One region of the Halomonas sp. ANAO-440 genome, then DNA from elsewhere that is predicted to be linked to it. Evidence: predicted binding sites of a transcription regulator. Region 1 holds the regulator's gene; the other holds the start of a gene.
What was found. Region 1 encodes LexA, which represses DNA repair genes until DNA is damaged. Its sites were predicted from a motif close to TACTGTNTANNTANACAGTA; they were not measured.
Positions count from the first base shown of each region.

Region 2: a site for LexA is predicted at 3,087-3,106, ahead of KZO25_RS07265 (LexA family protein). Genes of this name have one in related genera too.

Region 1 covers NZ_JAHXBV010000010.1:41,418-49,125, forward strand. Annotated here, with positions in the region: gene KZO25_RS09255 (ribonuclease J) at 1-1,257, opposite strand, end outside; gene purU (formyltetrahydrofolate deformylase) at 1,506-2,360, shown strand; gene KZO25_RS09265 (energy-coupling factor ABC transporter permease) at 2,382-3,053, shown strand; gene dinB (DNA polymerase IV) at 3,141-4,196, opposite strand; gene lexA (transcriptional repressor LexA) at 4,237-4,881, opposite strand; gene KZO25_RS09280 (TetR/AcrR family transcriptional regulator) at 5,076-5,741, shown strand; gene KZO25_RS09285 (L,D-transpeptidase) at 5,743-6,261, shown strand; gene nagZ (beta-N-acetylhexosaminidase) at 6,350-7,363, shown strand; gene KZO25_RS09295 (hypoxanthine-guanine phosphoribosyltransferase) at 7,417-7,708, shown strand, end outside.
Region 2 covers NZ_JAHXBV010000008.1:33,875-41,582, reverse strand. Annotated here, with positions in the region: gene KZO25_RS07285 (chromate transporter) at 1-489, opposite strand, end outside; gene KZO25_RS07280 (chromate transporter) at 489-1,055, opposite strand; gene KZO25_RS07275 (GntR family transcriptional regulator) at 1,217-1,885, shown strand; gene KZO25_RS07270 (IMPACT family protein) at 1,949-2,593, opposite strand; gene KZO25_RS07265 (LexA family protein) at 2,593-3,063, opposite strand; gene ccmA (cytochrome c biogenesis heme-transporting ATPase CcmA) at 3,268-3,912, shown strand; gene ccmB (heme exporter protein CcmB) at 3,899-4,639, shown strand; gene KZO25_RS07250 (heme ABC transporter permease) at 4,654-5,394, shown strand; gene ccmD (heme exporter protein CcmD) at 5,394-5,633, shown strand; gene ccmE (cytochrome c maturation protein CcmE) at 5,623-6,153, shown strand; gene KZO25_RS07235 (heme lyase CcmF/NrfE family subunit) at 6,166-7,708, shown strand, end outside.

The DNA of each region.
Region 1 (7,708 bases):
GTTCTGGCTGACGATGCAAGGGCGCTGGGGGTGGCGAGCTTCCAGGGTCAGGCCATCGACGTCCAGTCGAATCAGGTCGCCGTTGACCGGGCTCACCGGTGCCTGGATTCCCAGGGTATCGGCAAGAGCGCGATGGGCGCGCTGATGCTGGGGTTCTCCATGTACCGGCAGCAGATGCTTGGGTTTGATCCAGCCATAGAATATACGCAGCTCTTCCTGGGCCGGGTGTCCGGAGGCGTGTAGTTCCGGATGGTTGAATTCATCCCAGATGGCGACATCGAGGCGTCTCAATCCATGCTTGAGGCGCTCGATCTGTGGTTCGTTACCCGGAATCGCCTTTGCCGAAAAGATGACGGTATCGCCCGGACTCAACTCGAGGCTGTGGTGCCTGCCGTTGGCCAGGCGGCTCAGTGCGGCGCGAGGCTCGCCCTGGCTGCCGGTGGCGATGACCAATACCTCTTCCGGTGGCAGATACCCCAGGTCGCTTGCCGGAACCAGCGGCGGCATGTCGTCCAGATAGCCAAGCCCGCGAGCCACCCCCACCATGCGTTCCATGGCCCGTCCCATCAGGCTCACCCGTCGTCCGCAGCGCTCAGCGGCCAGCGCAATCGCCAGCACCCTGGCCAGGTTGCTGGCAAAGCAGGAAACCACCACCCGTCCAGTGCATTGGCTCAGTCGATGCTCCAGCGCGCGCGCCACTTCGCCTTCGCTGCGTGAGTGGCCGGGAAGGGGGGCATTGGTGGAATCTCCCACGACGAGGTCCACCGGTGCCAGGGCCCGGAACAGAGACCCCTTCACCGGCGGGCCGATCAAGGGTTCGGGGTCGAGTTTCCAGTCGCCGGTATGAAGTACCCGATAGCCACCCACGGCGATCAACAGGGCGCAGCTTTCCGGTATGGAATGTGTCAGCGGGAGGTAGCGCAGGGTGAAGGGGCCCGTTTCCAGCGCCTCGCCCGGGTCGATCACCTGAATCGCATCGGTGGCAAGCCCGCGTTCGGTGAACTTCGCGCGGAGCAGGCCAGCCGCCAGTGGGGTGGCATGCACCGGGCACTGCCATTTCGGCCAGAGCCAGGCGGCGGCACCGATATGATCTTCATGGCCGTGAGTGATGATCAGGGCGGAGGGCTCAATGCCCAGGGCCACGGCGGTATCCAGGCTGGGAACCTGAAGCGGGCTGTCGGGGAGGTCCTGGCGGATCATCATGCCGCAATCGACGGCGATCCATTCGCCGTCGTGACCATAGAGCCCCAGGTTCATGCCTATCTCACCACAACCGCCCAGCGGCAAGAAATGAAGTGGTTTTCTACGGCGTGGGCGAATGGTGGCGCTGGATGCAATCATCGGCACATCATGGTCAGGCAATGGAGTCTTCACTATACGGGATCGCCGCGGGCTTCCACAATGTAGACCCCAAGGCGCCGGCTACCATTTCGACGTGTCTCGCGTCCGCGAGTTCGCTACAATGCGCGCTCTCCGATCCACGCTCAGCAAGTCGATGGTTGCCCATGTCCCATTACTACCGTCTGGTTGTTTCCTGCCCTGATCGCCGCGGCATCGTGGCTCGTGTCTCCGGCTTCATTTCCGGCCATGGTGGGTCTATTACCGAGGCGAGTCAGCACTCCGACCTGGCGTCGGGCCGCTTCTTCATGCGCTATGAAATCCTCTCCGATTCCATTGACATGACCGGTGACGAATTGCGCAAAGCCTTTGAGCCGGTGGCGCGCGAGTTCGAGATGGAGTGGGCACTGCGCGATACGCGGCGACGCCAGCGTGTGGTGGTCATGGTCTCCCGGGAATCACACTGCCTGGTGGATCTGCTCTATCGCTGGACCGCGGGGGAAATGGAGGGTGATATTGTCGGTGTGATCTCTAACCATCCGGACATGCGGGGCATGGTCGAGTGGCATGGGCTGCCCTATTTCCATGTGCCTGTGGATGCCGCCGACAAGGCTGCTGCGTTTGCCGAAATAGAGGCCCAGGTGGAGGCACTGGATGCCGACACAGTAGTGTTGGCGCGCTACATGCAGATCCTGCCACCCGGCCTTTGCCGGCGATACGCCGGGCGGGTTATCAATATCCATCACAGCTTCCTGCCATCCTTTGTCGGTGCGCGCCCTTATCACCAGGCCCACGACAGGGGGGTCAAGCTGATCGGTGCCACCTGCCACTATGTGACTGAGGAACTGGATGCGGGCCCCATCATCGAACAGGATATCCATCGGGTCAGTCACTGTCATACTCCCGGGGATCTGGTTCGATTCGGCCGCGATGTGGAGAAAGCCGTTCTGGCACGGGGGCTGCGCTGGCACCTGGAGGATCGAGTGCTCATCCACGGCAACAAGACGGTCGTTTTTGCCTGAGCTTTAACGCTGGAGGCGGACATGTCGTTTTCCGAGCCCATGCTGGCTCCCTGGCTGCTGATCGCCTGCGGCGTGTTGTCCCTGGGTGTCGTCGGCCTTGTCCTGGCACAGAGGCCCTGGGAAACCCTGATCGCAGACAGGGCGCTACAGCACCGCTGGCTGGCGGCAACCGTCGCCGTAGTGCTGCTGTGGCAGCTGCGCGCCCAGGCCGTGGACTGGCTGACCCTGCACCTGATGTTCACGGCGCTGCTGACGCTGATCTTCAAGGCGCCCCTGGCGCTGGTCACCAACCTGCTCGCCAACCTGGCCCTGGTCCTGCTCGGCAAGGCTGCCTGGCCGCTATTGGGTGTCAACGTTCTGATTACCGGTGTGATACCCGTTGGTATCACCGTGCTGGTGTGGCGCCTGGTGGATCGCCGCCTGCCGGACAATCTGATGGTCTTTCTCTTTCTCTGCGGCTTCTTCGGCGCAGCGCTGGCCACGCTCGGCACAGGGCTCACCGGCCTGGGGCTGGTCATGCTGGGCGCGACCGATCCGGAAGCGATCTACCTGGCGCAGGAATACGCGCTCTTTCTACCCCTGCTGATGCCCTCCGAGGCGTTCCTGACCGGCATGCTGCTCAGCATCCTGATGGTCTACCATCCCGGCTGGGTGGCCACTTTCAATGATCATCGCTATATCGACACCAAGTAGGGCAGGGTTTCGCTACCTGACGGCCCTCTGGTGAGAGTGCTGTAGACCGGGGGCATATCTTGTAGGGCAGGTGGCATGGGGTGGGTGCTACAGAGGAAGCGTCAGCTGTCGCCTGGCATCCTCCGGCACCAGCCTTGCCCCGACACCCAGCAGGCGTACCGGCCGCTTCTTGCGCGCCCAGGCCTGTGCCAGCAAGGCGTTGAAGGTTTGGTTGCAGAGCGTGCTGCCGCGCCCCTCCATGGTCGTCAGACTGAAATCGTCGAAGCGCACCTTGACGAACAGCCCCGCCAGCGGCGGGTGGCCATGCCTTGCCAGCCGGGATTCCAACCTGTCGCACAGCGCTGCCAGCTCCCTGTGACAGTCGGGCAAGCCGGGAAGGTCTGTTGCGAAAGTGGTCTCCACGCTGACCGACTTGCGTTCACGCTCCACCCTTACCGGGCGGGTGTCGATACCGCGCGCCAGCTCGAACAAGCGATGACCAAACTTGCCGAACTCGTGGATCAATCGATCCTGGGGCAGGCGTTGCAGATCGTCACAGGTATCGATATCCAGTGATTTCAGCCGCCTGGCGGTAGCCGGACCCACGCCATTCAGCTTGGTCACCGGAAGAGTCTTGATGAAGGTAGCGACCCGGTCCGGGGTAATCACCGTCAGGCCGTCAGGCTTCTCCCAGTCGCTGGCGATCTTTGCCAGGAATTTCGACGGTGCGGCACCCACCGAGACGGTAATGCCCACACGTCGCTGACACTCCTCCTTCAGCCAGCGTGCCATCCAGGTGGCGCTGCCCGAAAAGCGCGTTACCGCGGTGACGTCGAGAAAGGCCTCGTCCAGGGACAGAGGCTCAACCAGCGGCGTCAGCTCATGGAAAATAGCCTGAATCTGGCGCGATGCCTCGCGGTAGCGGTCGAAGTCGCCGTGGAGGAGGGTTAGCTGCGGGCACAGCCGCAAGGCTCGCGCCGTGGGCATGGCGGAGTGGATGCCATAGCGGCGAGCCGGGTAGTTGCATGTGGCAATGACGCCGCGACCTTCGGCGCTGCCGCCGATGGCCAGCGGAATCTCGCGCAGCGCCGGGTTGTCGCGCATTTCCACCGCGGCATAGAAGCAATCGCAGTCGGCATGCAGAATCTTGCGAACGGAATCCATGGGCAACCGTTCGACAGCTAGCCGAGGGTGAGCGAATTCATCAGAGCGCCTGGCCGCTGCCGCCGCGAATCACGCCAACGCCTACGCCCTCTATTTCCAGGGGTTGGTGGCGTAAATCCACCTCGATAGGTGCGAAATCGGCATTTTCGGCCTCGAGGATGACCTGGTGGCCATTGCGATGAAAGCGCTTGACGGTGACTTCATCCTCGAGCCTGGCAACGACGATCTGACCGTCGCGAACGCGATCCGTGCGATGCACAGCCAGCAGGTCGCCCTCGAGGATGCCGGCATCTTTCATGGAGAGGCCGCGGACCTTCAGCAGATAGTCGGCACGGGGAGTGAAGAATTCAGGGGGCAGGGGGCAGTAGCGATCGATGTGCTCCGCGGCAAGGATAGGGCTGCCGGCTGCTACCTCGCCAATGATCGGCAAGCCCTCCACGGCAGGTTCGCCCCCGACCGGCTCGGCGTCCTGCGCCGGCAGGCGAATACCCCGGGACGTACCACGGATGACCCGGATGACGCCCTTGCGCTCCAGGGCCCGCAGGTGCTCCTCGGCCGCGTTGGGGGAACGGAAGCCCAGGGCGCGGGCGATTTCGGCACGGGTCGGCGGGTAGCCGAACTCGTTCATTGTCTTGACAATGAAGTCGTAGACGTTCTGCTGGCGTGAGGTGAGGGGGCGTGACATGCGACCTCCGGGTAGCGGTGCCTTGAGTATTGTTCAAGTATACAGCATGGAAGTCTATCCAGTAAAAAGGCCTGTGGCTAGCGAGTGGTATGGCACGTTTCAAACAGATGCTTGTCAATTAATTTGAGCGAAACGCTGAAATCACGTAGACTTTTGTAATGTTTTAAACACGCGTTTCCAGCGGGATCAAGATAATGGCTCAAACCGACACCGTCACACGCATCCTCGATACTGCCGAAGTCCTGTTCGCAGAACGTGGCTTTGCAGAAACTTCCTTGAGGACCATCACCAGCAAGGCGCGAGTCAACCTGGCCGCTGTGAACTACCATTTCGGCTCGAAGAAATCGCTGATTCAGGCGGTGTTCGCCCGCTATCTGGATCCTTTCACCGTGCGCTTCCACCATGCCCTGGATGAGCTGGAAGCGCAGCATGCCGGTGGCGTCATTCCACTGGAAGTCCTGCTGGAAACCATGGCGCGTACCGTCCTTGAGGTGCCTGGCGAACGCCACAGCCTCAAGGTGTTCATGAAGCTGCTGGGGCTTGCCTATAGCCAGGCCCAGGGGCATCTGCGACGCTACATTCAGGATGAGTACGGCAGCGTGTTCTCGCGTTTCACTGACCTTGTCCGGCTGGCAACACCCGACCTGCCCGATTCCGAGCGTTTCTGGCGCCTGCACTTCGTGCTTGGCACCGTGATCTTCACCCTCTCAGGGCTGGATGCGCTGCGTGATATCGCTGAAAAGGATTATCAGGAACATGTTTCCGTGCGCGACCTCATCCGCCGCTTGCGGCCGGTGGTGGTGGCTGCCATGAACGCACCGCTTCCGCCACCCCCCATGCCGAAGGCCGAGGCGAGCTGATATGCGGACACCGCGCCTGACCGAGCTGCCACCGGCAACGGGCACCTGGCTGGAAGTCGATGTCGCGAATCAGTGTCTGGTCCACTGGCAGGGATCAAGGCCTCAGGCAGAGTGGGCCGTCTCTACCGCCCTGGCTGGAACCGGTCAGCAGGAGGGCAGCGGCTGCACTCCGCTGGGGTGGCACTATGTGCGAGCTGCCATCGGTGATGGGCTGCCCACGGGCACGGTCTTCAGAGGTCGGCGGCCCACCGGGGAGCGATTTTCCCCGGCACTGGCCGAAGCACACCCCCATCGCGACTGGATTCTCACCCGCATCATCTGGCTCTGCGGGCTGGAGCGGGGGTTCAACCGCGGGGGCGAGGTCGACAGCCAGCGGCGCTATATCTACTTTCACGGCACGCCACCCGACCAGCCAATGGGCGTGCCGCGCTCCCATGGATGCATCCGCCTGAGCACGTCGTCGCTGCTGCATCTCTTTTCCCTGGCCCCTCCCGGGACGCCCGTGTGGCTGCATGACTGAAGGCTGAGCATCAAGCCCTTGCGCATGGCTGTCACCTCGACCAACTTTGGTCTAGAATCAGCCTCCTTCTAGCCCAAGGAATCCGATCATGACGCAGACCCTCGGCCCGGTGATGCTGGATCTGGAAGGCACGCAGCTGAGCGACGACGAGCGCAGGCTACTGCTTCGTCCCGAGGTGGGCGGGGTGATTCTCTTTTCTCGCAATATCGAGGATGCCCGCCAGGTTCGCTCCCTCTGTAACACCATACGACAGTTGCGCCCTGAGTTGCTGTTGACCGTCGACCAGGAAGGGGGGCGGGTGCAACGTCTGCGTCAAGGCGTTACCCGGATTCCCTCCATGGGACGGATTGGCCGCGACTATGTTGCAGCACCGGAAGTCACCCTGAGACTGTGCCTCGATACCGGTTGGCTCCTGGGCATGGAGATGGCCGCCTGTGGACTCGACCTCAGTTTTGCACCGGTACTCGATGTCGACGGTGGCATCTCCAGTGTGATCGGGGACCGCAGCTTTTCCAGCGATCCGCTCGCGGTTTCCGCCATGGCCGAAGCCTTCGTCGCCGGCCTGCATGAAGCCGGCATGGCGGCCGTCGGCAAGCATTTCCCCGGCCACGGAGGCGTCGCTGCCGATTCGCATCTGGAACTGCCCGTCGACGACAGGCCCATCGATGTCATCCGCGGCCATGACCTGGTGCCCTTCGCCGACCTGGCCTGTCGGCTCGACGGCGTCATGCCTGCCCATGTCATCTACAGCGCCTTCGATGCCCGTCCCGCCGGCTTCTCCAACAGCTGGCTGGGGCTGCTGCGTGAATCGCTCGGCTTCAAGGGCACGATCTTCTCCGATGACCTCGGCATGGCCGGGGCCGGATATGCCGGCGGCCCCTATGAGCGTGCCCAGGCAGCGCTGGACGCCGGCTGTGACATGGTGCTGGTGTGCAACGACCGCGCTGCCGCCCTGGAGGTGCTTGACGCCTGCCAGGGGCGCACCATACGACCAGCGACCCGGCTACGCTATGGCCGGGCTCGTCCGGAGCCTGAAGCCCTGGAAGCGCTGGGGCGCTGGCGTCGTGTTCACGCCCGCCTCGAAGCCATGGCCCAGGACTGAACGATCACGTCCCGTCCCGATTACCGATTACCCTTCAGCGACATGAGCTCCCAATGCCCAAACTCGATCCCGATTTCCACCAGTCCCTGACCACCATGCGCGATGTCATGGAGAGCGCCGACTGCCTGATCACGCAAGAGGAGGTCGAAGTTGCTCTCGATCGCATGGCGGAGCAGATCACCGCTGATCTGGGCGACAAGCTGCCGGTCTTCTACTGCGTGATGAACGGTGGCTTGATCACCACCGGCCATCTTCTGACTCGCCTGGGCTTTCCGCTGGAAGTCGACTACCTGCATGCCACGCGCTATCGCGGTGGTATCCGTGGTGGCGACCTGTTCTGGCGCG
Region 2 (7,708 bases), on a different contig from region 1:
GACGAAGGCCGGATGGGTCTTGAATCGCAGCAGGGCGATGGCAGCAGCGGTGGCGATCAGGCCGGTGTGAAACGCCCCCGAGCTGTGGAGCCCCTCGAACAGGAAACCAAGGGTCAGCGCGGCCATCATCAGCGCTATGACGGGTCTGACCCACTGGCTCATGCGCTGGACGCGGGGTGAATGCCGATGGCGGTAGAGCAGACCCAGCGCGCCCAGCATCAGCAGCAGCGAAGGCGCCACTGTGGCCAGTACCGCGACTGTGGCGCCGCCCACACCGGCCACCTCAAAACCCACGTGGCCTGCCATCTTGGTGGCGATGGGGCTTGGCAGGGCGTTGCCCAGCGCCAGGGTCTCGGCGAATTCCTGGGCATTCATCCAGCCATAGCGGCCGACGACCTCGGCTTCGATCAGCGGAATGATCGCCGGTCCACCGCCGTAGCCGATGATGTTGGGGATGAAGAAGGCCAGGAACAGCTCCCAGTAGACCATCATCCTGCGGCCTCCCGCTTGGGGTTCGGGCGCAACAGCGCCGACGCCAGGATGCCGCCGATTACCCAGCCGGGATGCACGCCGAGCAGGTAGATCGTGACGCCGGCTACTCCCATCATCACGAGGCTCACCGTCCAGCCCAGGGCCAGGCGAGACTTGTTCATGAAGTCCATGGTCAGTTGACCCATCATGACCATGACCACGGGGACGACGGCCTGGCCCATGCCGTGGATCCAGGTCACGTGGCGATAGTTGCTGAAGAGGGTCAGCAGCGCGATCATTGCCACGATCATGGGCAGGATGACGGCGGCAACGGCAATCACACAGCCGGGCACTCCGGCTACCCGATAGCCGATATAGCCGGGCATTTTCGTTGCAATGGGGCCTGGAAGGGTGTTGCCGATGGCCAGGATGTCGGCAAATTCTTCATCGCTCAGCCAGGCATGGCGTTTGACCACCTCCTGCTGCACCAGGGGTATCATTGCGGGACCGCCGCCAAAGCCAAGCAGACCAATGCGGGTGAAGGCCCAGAGCAGGTCCCGAAGCGGCGGCGCGGCGGCGCTCAAGTCAGGCTCCTGGTCAGATGGATCCAAAGAATCAAAATTGATTTTCTCATGGTTAATCTTGTTTTGATAAAAAATCGATTATTGGTCAGGAAATATAGATTGCAAGCCGAAGATGGGTCAAGCTTGCAATAGATTTCGTTTCAGTCACTGGGGAAGGTGAGATGGCGATACCCGAGCGAGCGGGGCGAGAGACGACGTCCAGCCGTATCTACGACATCCTGCGTCAGGACTTGGTAAATGGCCGTTTCGAAGCAGGCGAAAAGCTGGCGATCAGCGCACTGAAAGAGCATTACGCCGTTGGCCTAAGCCCTTTGCGTGAGGCACTCAATCGCCTGGCGGCCTACGGGTTGTTGATTCAGGAGAACCAGCGAGGGTTTCGGGTGCCGAAGATGGATCGTCAAGAGCTCGATGACATAGCTGGCATGCGTCGCGAACTCGAGGGGATGGCGCTGGAGCGGGCGATTGGCCGGGGTGATGCGGAGTGGGAGTCGGAGCTATTGGCGGCAGCCCACCGCCTCAAGCGTGCCGACTTGGCAACAGGCCAGATTGATGAGTGGGAGCAGTTGCATGCACGCTTTCACAGGACCCTAGTGGCTCCCTGTGGTTCGGTGTGGTTGCTGCGCTTCATTGAACAGCTACATGACCAGTTTGACCGTTATCGGAGGCTGGCACCCGAAGCGCCCGATGTGCGTCGTATCCTGGATGCCCAGCACGAAGAGTTGGTGGAGCTGGCGCTGAAACGCAACACTCGGGCTGCACGGGCGGTGATGGAGGATCATGTGCAGCGCTCTTACGAGGTGGCGCTGCAAAGCTTTGCTGAACTCAAATAAGCGCTCTAGAAAACATCATGCGATACGCTCACTCCCATGAGGCTCGGGGCAACCTCCGCCCACCTATTCGGTAGCGGTATCTCGAACCGCTGGCAGGGTCAGATGTACAACGCGCCCGCGCAGCCGGGCTTCGAGCGGCCCGAGGTCGACAGCGGTGTCCCGGGGCCAGCCGACGGTGAGTATGACGCCATCGGCGGCGTACTCTGCGGCGGTTACGGGAACCGCCAGGCTCTCGAGCCAGGTGCGGGCCTCGGCTTCGCCGGCGAAGCCGACCTTGAGTCGAAGCGGGCTGCGTTCGGTGACCTGGTGCAGGGGCAGCTCGACCAGGGCCTGGCTCACTGCCTGTGCATAGGCACGGGCCAGGCCGCCGGTGCCGAGCTTGGTGCCGCCGAAGTAACGTATGACCACGCAGCCGACCTGGCCGAGGCCGGCGCCTTCGAGCACCTGAAACATCGGCCGACCCGCAGTGCCGCCGGGTTCGCCGTCATCGGAAAAGCCAATGGCATTCTGCTCGCCCGGTGGGCCGGCGATAAAGGCGCTGCAGTGATGGCTGGCATTGGGGTGGGCCCGGCGGGCTTCGGCAAGCAGGGCGGTAAAGCTTCCCACCCGGGGTGCATGGCAAATCCAGGTGATGAAACGACTCTTCTCGACCTCGGTCTCGGCTTCCCGGTGGGTACCGGCGGGCAGGTCGGGGACCGGATAGCGCATCAGTGAGTGATCTCGTGCTGGCGCACCACGCCCATGACCATGCCCAGCACCTGGATGTCGCTGTTCTTCAGGTAGATGGGGGGCATGCTCTCGTTGGCCGGCTGCAGGCGGACCCCGTTCTTCTCGATATAGAGTTTCTTCAGGGTGACCTCCTGCTGGTTGATCAGCACCACGGCGGTTTCGCCATTCTCGGCACTCTCCTGGCGCTCGATGATGATCACATCGCCGTCGAAGATGTTGCAGTCGATCATGGAGTCGCCGCGTACGCGCAGAGCATAGGTGTTGCGGCGTACCATGCAGGAGGGCGCATGAATGGCGCCGATGGTAGGGCAGGCCTCGATGGGCATGCCGGCCGAGACGTCGCCCAGCAGTGGTATCTCGACGAGGTCCTCGCCTTCGACGCGGATCCAGGCCTCGGCCATGGGCAGGTTGGGGCGTCGGTGCAGATAGTGCGTGGAAGCCTGTGGCATGTGGCGTTTCCCCCTCTGATCGACCCTGTGGAAATGTACAGGTATCAAGCATCATAGCAGGCGATGCCTCTCAGGCAAGTTCCCCGGTCAGGAGCAAGCCTTGACCTGCGGCAAGAGTGGCGCCGTGACGCAGGCGGATTACTAGTAGCAAAAGGCCTTTCCGTGTAGCATTTCCAACGAATTTACCATTCCTGGAGAGTGCCGTTGAGCCTGCGTCTGCAAGCGCAAAATCTCGCATGTGAGCGTGATGATCGTTGGCTGTTCCGGGGCCTGGACCTGGACATCCGCGCCGGCGAGATCGTGCGGGTGGAGGGACCCAACGGCAGCGGCAAGACGACCCTGTTGAAGATCCTGTCCGGGCAGCTTGCCGACTACGAAGGCGACCTGTTCTGGGATGATCGTCCCATGCGACAGTCGCGGGACTCCTTCCTGTCGAACCTGCTCTACCTGGGGCATGCCCCGGGGGTCAAGGCGGCGCTGACGCCGCTGGAAAACCTCACCTGGTACCAGGCCATGGCGGGGCAGCCAAAGGATGAGGCGGCACGCTATGCGGCGCTGGAGGATGTCGGCCTGGCCGGTTTCGAGGACCTGCCGGCTGGCCAGCTCTCCGCCGGACAGCAGCGCCGGGTGGCGCTGGCCCGGCTGGTGCTCACGCCGCGCCCGCTATGGGTACTGGACGAGCCCTTCACTGCCATCGACCGCGACGGCGTTGCGGCACTGGAGCAGCGACTTGTCGCCCATGCGCGCCGGGGCGGCTGTGTGCTGGTGACCACTCACCACGAGCTGACGCCCTGTGCCGAGCTGCGCCGTATCCGCCTTGGCGGGGGAGGTCTCGATGCCGGCAACTGAAGGGCTGTTGAACAAGGAGATCCCGGTGGACTTTCACGGGGAACCTGGCGGCGGGTTAGCTGTCGCATTCTGGGCAACGCTCAAGCGCGACCTGGTGCTCCTGCTGCGGCGGCGCAGCGAGGTGATGAACCCGCTGGTGTTCTTCGCCATCGTGATCACCCTGTTTCCGATCGGAATCTCCCCCGACCCACAGCTGCTTGCGGCCATTGCCCCGGGCCTGCTGTGGGTGGCTGCGCTGCTCGCGGCGCTGCTGTCCCTGGACAGCCTTTTTCGGGCCGATTACGACGACGGCTCGCTCGAGCAACTGCTGCTGACACCGCAGCCCCTTGCCTTGCTGGCCCTGGCCAAGGTGGCCGTACACTGGCTGCTGACCGGCTTGCCCCTGGCGCTGATGGCGCCAGTGCTGGGCATCATGCTGGCGCTGCCCGCGGGAAGCTATGGCGTGCTGGCGGTATCACTGGCACTGGGCAGTGCCAGCCTCAGCCTGATTGGTGCCATTGGAGCGGCGCTGACGGTGGGGTTGTCCCGCGGCGGTGTGTTGCTGTCGCTGCTGGTCCTTCCCCTATATATTCCGGTGCTGATCTTCGGTGCCGGAGCCGTACAGGCCGCCATCTTCGGCGACGGTGTCATGGCGCATCTGGCAATTCTCGGCGCGCTGTTGGCGCTCGCCCTGATTCTTGCGCCCCTGGCAATCGCGGCATCGCTGCGCATCAGTATCAACGGTTGAGAGGTTGACTAGGCATGTGGGCCTTCATAAACAAGCTGCGTTCCCCCAAGTGGTTCTATGACATCAGCGCCAGGCTCCAGCCCTGGTTCTGGGCGGCGGCGCTGATTCTCATCCTGGTGGGTAGCGTCTGGGGGCTGGCCTTCGCCCCGGCGGACTACCAGCAGGGCAACAGCTTCCGCATCATCTACGTCCATGTGCCGGCCGCCTTCCTGGCGCAGTCGATCTTCGTGTCCATGGCCATCTCGGCGCTCGCCTTCATGGTCTGGAAGATCAAGATCTGCGACATGGCGGCCGCAATGATGGCGCCGCTGGGGGCGGCCATGACCTTCATCGCGCTCTTTTCCGGCGCCGTCTGGGGCGTCCCCACCTGGGGAACCTGGTGGATGTGGGATGCGCGCCTGACCTCGATGCTTATCCTGCTGTTCCTCTACCTGGGCGTCATCGCCCTGCGCGGCGCCTTTACCAGTCGCGACAGCGCCTCACGGGCGGCCTCCGTGCTGGCCATGGTGGGGGTCATCAATATCCCCATCATCAAGTATTCGGTCGACTGGTGGTACACCTTGCACCAGCCGGCGACCTTCACCATTACCGGCCGTGCCGCCATGCCCATGGAAATGTGGCTGCCGCTGCTGATCATGGTGCTGGGTTTCTACAGTTTCTTCATCGCCCTGACGCTGATGCGCACCCGTAGCGAGATACTGCGCCGGGAAGCCAACAAGCGCTGGGTGCGCGAACTGGCCGGGGAGGCGCCGTAATGTTCTTCGACAGTTTTTCGGAACTCTTTGCCATGGGTGGCCATGCCCCCTATGTCTGGGCAGCCTGGGGCGTTACTGCCGTACTGCTCTTGGGAGCCGTGATACATGCTCGCGCCGAGCGCCGTCAGCTGCTGAATCAACTGCAGCGTCGCGTCCGTCGCGAAAGTCGCCTGGCGGGCCGTTCCGCCGAGGCGCAACCGATTCAAACTAGCAGGGGTGGAGGCACCAATGAGGCCTAAGCGTAAGCAGAAACTGTTCATGGTACTGGGGCTCGTGTCGCTCTCGGCGATCGCCATAGGGCTGACGCTCTATGCGCTTCGAGCCAATATCAACCTCTTCTTCAGCCCGATCGAGATCGCGGCGGGGGACGCGCCCTTTGAGCGCCAGATCCGTGCCGGCGGCATGGTCAGGGAGGGCAGCGTGGAGCGTAACCCGGATAGCCTGGACGTGGAGTTCACTGTCACCGACTATGTCGAGGACCTGCGTGTCTCCTACAGTGGTATCCTTCCCGACCTGTTTCGCGAGGGCCAGGGTGTGGTAGTCGTCGGTCAGTTGAAGCAGGATGGCATGTTCCGTGCTGACCAGGTGCTCGCACGCCACGACGAGAACTACATGCCGCCCGAGGTGGCCGACGCGCTTGAGGCGGCCGGCTATTCTCCCGCCGACTTCCAGACCAAGGCCGCCAAGGTGGCAAAGCGCGTCGAGGAACAGGAGTCAGGCGAAGGCGATAGCCAGAGTCAAAGCCAGAGCCAGTACTGATCCGGAGTAACCATGTCGATCCAGATGATTCCCGAAATCGGCCATTTCGCCCTGGTCATCGCCCTGTTGCTGGCGGTGGCCCAGACGGCAATGCCTCTGGCCGGTGCCACGCTGCGCCGGCCGCTGCTGATGGCCTATGCCCGCCCCATGGCAAGCGGACAGTTCCTGTTCGTGGCGATTGCCTATGCCGCACTCACGGCGAGCTACATGCTGGACGATTTCAGCGTGGCCAACGTGGCCAACAACTCCAACTCCATGCTGCCCTGGTACTACAAGTTCAGCGCCGTATGGGGCAACCATGAAGGTTCGGTGCTGCTGTGGAGCCTGATGCTGGCCGGCTGGGGCTTCTTTGCCGGCCGCTACTCCCGTGAGCTGCCGCGCGATATGGTGGCCCGGGTCCTCGGTGTGCTGGGGGCGGTCTGTGTCGGCTTCCTGCTGTTCATCCTGATCACCTCCAACCCCTTCGAGCGGCTGCTGCCCCACGTGCCCCAAGATGGCGCCGACCTCAATCCGCTGCTGCAGGACATCGGTCTGATCCTGCATCCGCCGATGCTTTACATGGGGTACGTCGGTTTCTCGGTGGTCTTCGCCTTTGCCATCGCTGCACTGCTGGGTGGTCGCCTGGATGCCGCCTGGGCCCGTTGGGCGCGGCCCTGGACCAATCTGGCCTGGGCATTCCTGACCATCGGTATTGCCCTGGGCAGCTGGTGGGCCTACTACGAACTCGGCTGGGGCGGCTGGTGGTTCTGGGACCCCGTCGAGAATGCCTCGCTGCTGCCATGGCTGACGGGCACCGCCCTGATGCACTCCCTGGCGGTGACCGAGAAGCGCGGCTCCTTCAAGAGCTGGACGCTGCTGCTGGCGATCACCACCTTTTCGCTGTCGCTGCTGGGCACCTTCCTGGTGCGCTCGGGGGTGCTGACGTCGGTACACGCCTTCGCCAACGATCCGTCCCGCGGCTTCTTCATCCTGGTGTTGCTGGGTATCACCGTGGGGATATCGCTGCTGATCTTCGCCCTGCGCGCGCCGCGGGTCAGCCACAAGACCAGCTTCAACTGGCTTTCCCGTGATGCCCTGCTGCTGATCAACAACATCATGCTGGTGATCATCACCGTCACCGTACTGATGGGTACCGTCTATCCGCTGCTGCTCGACGCCCTCAACCTGGGCAAGATCAGCGTGGGCCCCCCGTACTTCAACGCCCTGTTCGTGCCGCTCACGGTGATCATGTGCATCTTCATGGGACTCGGCCCCATCGCACGCTGGAAGCAGACCGAGGTCCGCTCGCTGGTCAAGCGGCTCTGGCTCGCCGGTGTCGCAGCGCTGGTGATCGGCGTCACCATGCCCTTCATCTTCGGGCAGGAGTGGAACGCCTGGGTCGCTATCGGCCTGGTAACCGCCATGTGGATCGTGCTGCCGATGTTCCGGGACATCTATGAAAAGACCCGGCATGCATCGACGCGCATCGCCGGACTCAAGAAGCTGTCCCTGGCCTACTGGGGCATGCAGCTTGGCCACCTTGGCGTGGCGGTGACCATCATCGGCGTGGCGGTGG